DNA from 3 places in the Sessilibacter sp. MAH3 genome. Region 1 is predicted to be linked to each of the others. Evidence: predicted binding sites of a transcription regulator. Region 1 holds the regulator's gene; each other region holds the start of a gene.
What was found. The regulator sigma-54, encoded in region 1, starts transcription at its own class of promoters, with help from an activator protein. The targets are predictions, from matches to a motif close to TGGCACANNNNTTGCNNT.
Positions count from the first base shown of each region.

Region 2: a site for sigma-54 is predicted at 1,211-1,228, ahead of ACYQ2C_RS14875 (putative urea ABC transporter substrate-binding protein). Genes of this name have one in related genera too.
Region 3: a site for sigma-54 is predicted at 1,801-1,818, ahead of ACYQ2C_RS07575 (HesB/IscA family protein). Genes of this name have one in related genera too.

Region 1 covers NZ_BAAGIE010000008.1:72,683-75,963, reverse strand. The annotation lists gene ptsN (PTS IIA-like nitrogen regulatory protein PtsN) at 1-176, opposite strand, end outside; gene hpf (ribosome hibernation-promoting factor, HPF/YfiA family) at 179-469, opposite strand; gene ACYQ2C_RS06840 (RNA polymerase factor sigma-54) at 568-2,175, opposite strand; gene lptB (LPS export ABC transporter ATP-binding protein) at 2,559-3,281, opposite strand, start outside.
Region 2 covers NZ_BAAGIE010000027.1:9,629-12,909, forward strand. The annotation lists gene ACYQ2C_RS14870 (chloride channel protein) at 1-1,040, shown strand, start outside; guanidine-I (ykkC/yxkD leader) riboswitch at 1,275-1,398, shown strand; gene ACYQ2C_RS14875 (putative urea ABC transporter substrate-binding protein) at 1,470-2,510, shown strand; gene ACYQ2C_RS14880 (ABC transporter permease) at 2,522-3,281, shown strand, end outside.
Region 3 covers NZ_BAAGIE010000009.1:93,046-96,326, forward strand. The annotation lists gene ACYQ2C_RS07560 (hypothetical protein) at 1-347, shown strand, start outside; gene ACYQ2C_RS07565 (Rossmann-like domain-containing protein) at 337-747, shown strand; gene ACYQ2C_RS07570 (nitrogen fixation protein NifZ) at 1,290-1,559, opposite strand; gene ACYQ2C_RS07575 (HesB/IscA family protein) at 1,834-2,157, shown strand; gene nifU (Fe-S cluster assembly protein NifU) at 2,287-3,204, shown strand; gene nifS (cysteine desulfurase NifS) at 3,207-3,281, shown strand, end outside.

The sequences.
Region 1 (3,281 bases):
ATTCCGGTCGAGCCGAGCCTTTCGCGGGCCATCAGGCGGCGAAAGAGCTCATCAGCGTCAAGAACTGGGAATCCTTTAGTAATGAATTGCGCGACATTTTCTAATGTTCGCTTTTTACTTGATCCCTCCAAGCCACATTTAACGCGGCTGGGAGTAAGAATGCTGGAGAGGTCCATAATCAACGGTGGCTGGTTGCTTTCTCTTTATGTTTGAGCAATTGCCGATCTAATTTTACGGCCATTTCATCGATGGCAATATACAGATCGTCAGATTCACTCTCGGCAAATATATCTTTGCCACTTATGTGTACGGAAGCTTCTGCTTTTTGTCTTTGTTTTTCAACCCTTAATACAACATTGATTGTAGTGATTTGCGGGTTGTGCTTGCCGAGTTTTTCAAATTTAGTTTCAACATAATTTCGAATAGAGTCGGTGACTTCGACGTGGTGCCCACTGATGCTAAGAGTCATTGTTATTCCTCATGTCAGAGTTAAGTCATTGATTACACAGGTTTTAAGCCCGTGTAATCGGGTATGAATTAGGGTCGAGATCACCGAGTCATGGTTGGTCAGACCAGTCTTTTACGTTCGTTCGAGGCTGGAATACCCAAGGATTCGCGATATTTCGCAATGGTTCTTCGGGCGACTTGAATGCCTTGATCTGCCAGTAACGCGGTAATTTTGCTGTCGCTTAAGGGTTTGCGAGCGTCTTCTGCGGCAACCAGCTTTTTGATAATGGCACGTATTGCGGTTGAAGAGCATTCGCCGCCATTGTCTGTGCTGACGTGGCTTGAGAAAAAGTATTTTAACTCAAAGATGCCTTGAGGCGTGTGCATGTATTTTTGCGTTGTTACCCGTGAAATTGTCGACTCATGCATGCCTACGTCTTCGGCAATGTCGTGAAGTACTAGAGGTTTCATGGATTCTGGGCCGAAATCTAAAAAGCCCTGTTGTTTTTCAACAATGCAGCTTGCAACCTTCAGTAGAGTCTCGTTGCGGCTTTGTAAACTTTTCAAGAACCAGCGTGCTTCTTGTAAATTATCTCGCAAGAAGGTGTTGTCTTCGCTGCTATCGGCACGCTTTACAAGACTGGCGTAATTGTTGTTGATGCGAATTTTAGGGGCTATTTCTGGGTTCAGCTCTACGATCCAGCGACCTTCTTGCTTGCTCACAAAAACATCGGGAACGATATAGCTGGTATCGCTGCTGCCGATAGTAGCGCCGGGATGAGGTGTTAATTCCTGAATTAAATCGATCGCAACTTTGAGTTCGGGCTCTTTAACGCGACATTTACGCATTAACTGTTTGTAGTCACGACTGCCAAGTAACGCTAGATGCTCTGCAACTACCGCCTTGGCGGTTTCCAGTCCGGGTGTTTCTTTGGCGTATTGATTGAGTTGTACCATCAAACATTCAGACAAATCGACGCTGCAAGAGCCGATAGGATCAAACAGTTGAAGTCGGTGTTGAACCGCAATCACTTCGTCTAGGCTTAGGTCTTCGTCTGTATCTGCGTCTGTATCTGCGTCTTCGTTTAGAGGTTCAGAAGCTTCAAGCTCACCGCTTTCTTGTTCGGCATCTTCGTCATTCTCACGCCAGTCACCGCGTAGGCCGTGAAAAATCTCCTCGATACTGCTTGAGAGCAAACCGCTGGGCTCTACCGAGTCTATGATTGCTAAAGCAATGGTTCGATCGGTTTCTGACATTGGAGTCAGATTCAATTGCCACAGTAAGTATTCTTGAAGGGTCTCGGTGTTGTCGATTTGGCTGTCGAAAAAGCTGTCGTCTCGTTCTACGGCTGATGACGAGGAAGAGTTGCTGCTGCCTTGGTAAATGTCGTCCCACTGGGTATCAACGGGTAAATCCTCGGGAATGTTTTCCTGCCATTCGCCTTCTTGGGCGTCGCCAGAATCGGATTCGGATGCGGTTGCGGTAACTTTTTCTTCGCTGAAGTTGTCGGAAATTTCGTTGGGTTGTTCGCTGTTGTCGCCGGACTCACCGCTATCAAGGTGAGAGTCATCGGATTCGCTAACTTCGAGCATGGGATTAGACTCAAGAGCTTCTTGAATCTCTTGTTGAAGATCGAGCGTTGAGAGTTGTAGCAGGCGAATGGCTTGCTGCAACTGAGGGGTCATCGTTAATTGTTGACCCATTTTTAGCTGTAATGATTGTTTCATAACTTGACACTACTTCCAAAAACGGTGTCAGAATCGGAGCTGATTCTGATCAAGCTTAGTGTCAGTGTAGACTTGAAAGGGGCGTTTTTGCAACAGCTATTAAGCAAAAAATATGCCCAACCTTGAATTCTCTTTAAATAAATGTTTTGAGGGAAAAAATAAAAGAACAGCGAGTGCTTTAGCGGAGGGGATTACTTGTTGATCACTTAACAGTAAGACCAATGTTCGCCTATTTCAACAGCAAGGTAAAGCGGTTTTTTAATGTCGCCTAAAATGTCTTTTGGGTGGTCTTGTAGGCTAAAAAAGAGTCTTTTTTTGGGTCCTTTGATAGGTGTTGAGGCTTTTGTTGTTTTATTGAGGGTCGGTTGAGGTGGCCGCTCAATTTAGAGCTTAAAGCCTTCACCCAAATAAGTGTCTCTGACTTTTTGATTGGATAAAACCGTCTCAGCGTCGCCTTCGGCAATGATAAACCCGCCGCCCACAATATAGGCTTTCTCGCAGATATCTAAGGTCTCGCGAACGTTGTGGTCGGTAATGAGTACGCCAATTCCTCGTGATTGAAGGTGTTCAATAATTTGCTTGATATCACCGACGGATTTTGGGTCCACGCCGGCAAAGGGTTCGTCAAGAAGGATAAAGCGTGGTTCTGTCGCTAGCGCGCGAGCAATTTCGACGCGACGACGTTCACCACCGGATAGGGCGATGCCTTGGCTGTCTTGTACGTGGGTGATGTGAAATTCTTCTAAAAGTTGTTGCGCTCGGTCTTTGCGATCTGTTGCAGATAAATCGGATCGAGTCTCTAAGATTGCTAAAATATTGTCTTTGACCGATAGCTTTCTAAATACCGATGCTTCTTGTGGGAGATAGCCAAGTCCGCGTCTGGCGCGGCCATGCATGGGAAGATTGGTAATGTCTTCGTTGTCGATCCAAACGCTGCCGTGATCGGCTTTAACAATTCCTGCAATCATGTAAAAACACGTGGTCTTTCCCGCACCATTTGGGCCGAGTAAGCCAACAACTTCTCCCGTTGACACAGAAAATGAAACGTCGGATACGATTTGTCTCGATCCGTAGCTTTTGGCCAAATTTTTAGCGCTCAGTCGACT
Region 2 (3,281 bases), on a different contig from region 1:
CCGAATTACCGTTTTTACTCGTGGCAGGAGTTCTAATTGGATTATTGGCCACCGTATTTTCTAAATTAATGCTATTGAAAAATCCATTGCATGCGACGCCCATATTTATTCGCATAAGCTTCGCAGGTGCAGTAACTGGAGTAATTGCACTTTATCTGCCGGAGATTTTAGGTCTTGGCTACGACACAGTCGCAGAAGCCATGCTCGACCACACAGAGGTTAAATTACTGACATTAATTTTAATCGGAAAAATAATAGCAACCGGCGTCAGTGTAAATCTTGGTATGCCCGGTGGATTAATCGGCCCAACATTATTTATTGGCGCAATTTTCGGAGCCATTTTAAGTTTCTTCGCACATTGGGCGTACCCTATTCACGCCTCGGGAACCACCTTTTATGTGCTAGTGAGCATGACCGCAAGCCTTGGAGCTGTACTCAACGCTCCACTCACTGCTCTGGTTACCATGCTCGAATTAACCAACAATCCCACCATTATTTTCCCAAGTATGCTGGTCGTGGTAATTTCTTGTTTAACAACACGATATTTTATCGGTGACCAAGGCATATTTGTTACCAGCCTAAAAAGCCAAGGTTTAATTGTTAAATCCACAAGCTTTGAAAACGACCTGCGAAGGATCGGCATCCGAAGTCTTATGAACGTCAAATTAGTGTCTTCTCCTTATAAAATTGACCATAAAAAAGCAATCGAACTGCTAGAGAAAAGACCGGATTGGATTGTTCTCAATGAACTTGGTAAAACCAAACGTCTATTACGTGCCGCAGACTTAGCGCGCTTTTTAGAAGACGCACCAAATGCCATTTTGACCCTTGAAAAACCCATCGACCTTTTAGAAGTGCCGGGCAAAAAACTCACTATGCCTCCCATTCACGAGCAGGCTACCGTACTTGAAGCGCATTTATTAATGAAAAGCGAATCCGTCGAGGCCGTGTATGTACAAAACCCTCGACAATTACCGCTGGAGACCGAAATTCTAGGCGTTGTTACTCGCGACGATATTAATAATTATTACTCGGTTTAATTTAAGCTGACAGAAATTGAAGAAGGATTCCTTACAAAATACAAAATTATTACTAAAGGGCGCACCATTAACTTAAATAAAAAATAGAAATGCACCAACTATGATCGTATGATAATAGTTAATTTTGTAGGTAGCCGCTTAATACCGCCAATTCCAAGACATCTACTCGGTGGCATAAAGACTGCTTTAATAAAAACGACCGTACTCTTGGTATAGACGGCGATACAATTTGATTAAATAGAGCGCTAGGGTTCCGGCTTATTCTTAAGCGACTGGTCCGAGAGCACTCGACCTTCCTTAACTTTCCTTTCGGATAGTTCAGATAGAGGTTACACGGCGGGACAAAAGCCCGGGAGACTTAATTGGCGTTTAGCCAAGAGTGCTCCACGTAACTGAAAATTTGATACTTATAAATCCGAGAGGTCTCCAATGAAACACCTTCTCCTTGCAGCGCTATTAATTTCCCTGACTAATTCAGTATTTGCTCGCGATAATTTTAAAATTTGCTGGTCAATTTACGTGGGTTGGATGCCTTGGGCCTATGGTGCCGAACACGGTATCGTTAAAAAATGGGCCGATAAATACGATATTAAAATTGATGTTGTGCAAATCAATGATTACGTAGAATCCATAAATCAATATACCGCCGGAGCTTTTGACGGTTGCTCTATGACGAACATGGATGCGCTAACCATTCCTGCTGCGGGTGGCGTAGATTCAACCGCATTAATTGTTGGAGACTTCTCCAACGGCAACGATGGTGTTGTACTCAAAGATAAAAAATCCCTCGCCGAAATCAAAGGTCAAACCGTTAATCTGGTTGAATTAAGTGTTTCACATTATTTATTAGCTCGCGCATTAGATAGCGTGGGATTATCAGAACGTGATTTAAAAGTAGTAAATACCTCCGACGCAGATTTGGTTTCTGTTTACGGCACATCCGATGTGACTTCTGTTGTTACATGGAACCCTTTATTAGGCGAAATTCTTACAAACCCCAGCAGCAATCTGGTATTTGATTCTTCAAAAATTCCCGGCGAAATTATTGATCTGTTAGTTGTAAATACCGATGTTCTAAAAGAAAACCCTAATTTCGGTAAAGCACTGGTTGGCGCCTGGTATGAAATCATGGCAACCATGAGCGGTGACGACGCTGCTGCAAAAGAAGCAAAAACTTTTATGGCCGAAGCTTCCGGTACCGATTTAACCGGGTATGAAGCGCAGCTAGCAAGCACCGAAATGTTTTATCAGCCGAGCCAAGCACTATCGTTAACCAATAGTTCTGAATTAAAAACCACTATGCAACAGGTTGCTGAATTTTCATTTGACCACGGCATTTTAGGCGAAGGCGCACCGGATGCAGGCTTTGTTGGCATTGAAACACCCTCAGGCATTTACGGTGATCCAAACAATATTAAATTGCGTTTCGATCCAACCTTTATGCAAATGGCCGCAGACGGAAAACTGTAAATAATTATTCTATGAAACGCCTAATCAATTTAAAGCCCTCGAAACCTCTAGCGTTTGCACTTGGAATTTTGCCGTTTTTTTTAATTGCCGTACTTTATGTAATTAATTCTAATGCGCGACTTGCTGAAAACGCTGACGACAAATTATTACCGCCGGTTAGCAAAATGGCTGACGCGATGGAACGCTTGGCTCTAGAGCCTAGCAAACGCAGCGGCGAGTACACATTTTGGATAGATACCGCAAGCAGTCTAAAGCGGTTAGGATTAGGCGTTTTATGTGCAGCAGCATTGGGTTTGCTATTTGGTATTTTTACCGGTGCAATTCCATTGGTGAAATCGGGCTTATCGCCCTTTTTAACGGTTATCTCATTAATTCCACCGTTGGCATTACTACCAATTCTATTTATTGTTTTTGGTCTTGGCGAATTATCTAAAGTTGTTCTAATCGTTATTGGCATCTTTCCATTTATTGCTCGCGACATTCAAAGACGCGCCGAAGAAATTCCCAACGAACAATTAGTAAAGGCGCAAACCTTAGGCGCAAATACATCACAAATTATAGTTCGCGTTTTGCTGCCGCAATTAATGCCAAAACTCATCGATTCTGTGCGTTTATCACTGGGTGCAGGTTGGTTATTTTTAATTGCCGCCGAAGCCATTGCCGCAACCGACGGCCTAGGTTACCGAATATTTTTGGTACGAAGATATCTATCCATGGACGTTATTTTACCCTACGTCGCGTGGATTACATTATTGGCGTTTATTGTTGACC
Region 3 (3,281 bases), on a different contig from region 1:
TCTGCTTAGGCATTAATTGGTCGTATTTAAGCGCCGGTTTTTTAACGGAGAAATATGACCTTAGAGTGTCTAATTTTTTCTCACAGCAAGGTATTTTTTTCAGCCCCAAAAATATTGCCAGAACCTTGCCGTGGTCGGGTAGTTTAATAAATTCGCCCATTCAACAATATTTTACGTCTATTAAAAGTTGGGAATGGGCCGAAGCAACCGTTGGCGCACTTGCCATAAATACGGTTATTAATTCCCTTTCTACATTGTTGAATAATGCGGAAAATATTGATGACTCGCAGTCAATTCCCGGAAATCTAACGGTTTTTAAACATTTTTTTTCCGCAGTTGCATGGTAAGCAAGTATCGGTAATTGGCCGGTATCCTGGTTTAGAAATACTGTTAAAGCAAAACGATATAAATCCCGAGTTGTGGACGATCATCGAAAAAAATCCACAAGGTAATGATTACCCTGATGTGGCGGCTTATTACTATCTATCAGAATCTGACTGGGTCTTTATTACGGCCTCCAGTATTGTTAATAAAACATTACCGATGTTATTGGAGCGTTGTAAAGACGCCAATGTGGTATTAATGGGGCCAAGTTTACCTTGGTCAGCTGTCTGGAAAGAACTTGGCGTAAATTACCTCGCGGGTGTTGAAGTATTGTCTTTGAGTGGCGTGCAAGAAGTAGTAATGCAAGCCGGTGGCACACAACTGTTTGAAGGCCCTGTTGCATATAAAATATTGGCCCTATAAATACCAAATTTAATCCTCTTTAATTTTAGAACAATTTCTACTCATGCAATTCCTACCCATGTTAGAACCGCTAGAAAACCCATCACAGAACTGGCCACTACGATTTGTTATTATTCATTTACACCCAACAAGTACACGCTTACGATTTTTAATAAATCAAACCGGTCATCTATCCCTTCCTAGTAAGTTACCCTCATTATCAGAAATTATAGAAAATGATAATTCACTCCTTTCGCAGAAAATATTATCAAATTCCAATGTAGTCACTCATCCGTCATCGTACTTAAAAAAATTATGCACAAAGCACGCTTTGCCGTTAGAACAGCTGGATATTGTGAGTGAATTTAAGACAACGATAGACACTCCGGGATGTTTAATGAATGTGTTTTTACTGCGTGTATCCAGCGAGCAACCCTTCCAGGCGCCAATGTCATGGCGCTGGATCGAATTGCCGGATAGTTTTCAGTTAATTAGCATAGAACGTTTAATAATGAAGAGAATATACGAGTTCTATTTAGATTAGACCGTAATAGATGCTTAAATTAACGACTTAAATCATCGCCAACAATTTCTATATCTTCTGGCCAGCAACCAATTGGCGGGCCGAGTTCAGCGCTTTCATTACCCTTTTCAAACTGTACCAAAAATATTTCTTGGTCTTCGTTTTCTTCTAAATGCCCAAAGTTAACAATTACACCACGGATACCTTTCGAAACCAATAATTCTTCTTCGGCTTTTTCGGGAAAGCTGCCGTCGTTCAATATATCTTTTGTGGCAAAAATTGTGTCACCCGGTTGTAGCATATAAGGCATGTTGGCGTCCTCTTGGGTTGTCGTGAATGTTACAAAGCGTTGTTGGTGGTGATCTTTAAAACAGCTGTGTCGCTTATCGATTCTTACTAAATCGTTGATTTTTATCAAAAAAAGTTTGGTAAAAATCGATGGTATAAGCGTTGCACTTTTCCTTGAGTACTTATTTCATCGAGCTTGATTGGGTCACAACAATCTTTAGGTGCTCTAAAACGCTCTTTTACACTTTTGCACACACAATGATTTGCAAACAGTTTGCCACGAGGAGATACAACAAATGGTTATCTTAACTGAAAGCGCAGTGAAAGCAGTTAGCCGTTTTATCGAAAATAGCGAGAAAAATATCGCTGGTTTGCGCATCAAGGTCGATGGTGGTGGTTGTTCAGGTTTTCAATACGGTTTAAGACTTGAAGATTCCATTTCAGAAAACGATACAGTGCATGAAATCGGTGGCATTAAAATGTTGATCGACAAAGCCAGCGAACCTTTGCTGCAAGGTGTGAAAGTCGATTTTATTGATAGCATGGAAGGCAGTGGTTTTAAATTTGAAAACCCAAATGCAACGGCAAGTTGTGGCTGCGGAAAATCTTTCTCAGCGTAATTAAGTATCTGCATGTTAGCAGTACTCACTAAAGAACCGTGAATTGAGAGAAATAGAGCAATATTAATTTAATCAATATCGCATTCGAGCTAAGGCTCGATCGGAACAGTAGATTTTGGAGGATTGGCCATGTGGGATTATTCTGAGAAAGTTAAAGAACACTTTTTTGATCCAAAAAACGCAGGTGCTGTAGCGGATGCAAATGCCGTTGGTGATGTCGGCTCAATAAATTGTGGAGACGCGCTGCGTTTAACCTTAAAGGTAAATCCAGAAACCGAAATTATTGAAGATGCAGGATTTCAAACATTTGGTTGCGGATCTGCGATTGCGTCTTCTTCGGCGTTAACTGAAATTATCAAGGGTAAAACCTTAGACGAAGCCTTGTTAGTGACTAATCAAGATATTGCCGATTATCTTGATGGATTGCCGCCAGAAAAAATGCATTGCTCGGTAATGGGTCGTGAAGCGCTACAGGCGGCAGTTGCAGATTATCGTGGTGAAGAGTGGAAAGATGATCACGAAGAAGGTGCGTTAATTTGTAAATGTTTCGCCATTGATGAAATTATGGTTGAAGAAACCATTCGCGCCAATAATCTTCACACTGTAGAAGAAGTTACCAACTATACCAAAGCCGGCGGTGGTTGCTCTTCCTGTCACGAAGCCATTGAAGGCGTATTAACGCGTGTTCTTGCCGAAAAAGGTGAATCGTTTATGGCGCCAGCCATTGGTGGTGCACCTGTAGCGTCTCCAGTTGTTGCCGCTAAACCAAAACCCGCGGCTAAAGCCAGTGGTAATTTAAAACGCATTCGCATTATCGAAATGGTTCTTGAATCTATTCGCCCTAATTTACAAGCCGATAACGGCGACGTTGAATTAGTGGATGTTGATGGTAAAAATATTTATGTGCATTTAACCGGTGCTTGTAACGGTTGCCAAATGGCAGCGATGACTTTAGGTGGTATTCAACAGCGTTTAATCGAAGAGTTGGGAGAATTTGTAAAAGTTCTGCCAGATACCGAAATGCCCGTTGCAATGGAAGGAGCGTAATCATGTCTGATATTTACATGGATAATAACGCAACCACCATGGTTGATCCGGCGGTTGTTGAAGAGATGATGCCATTT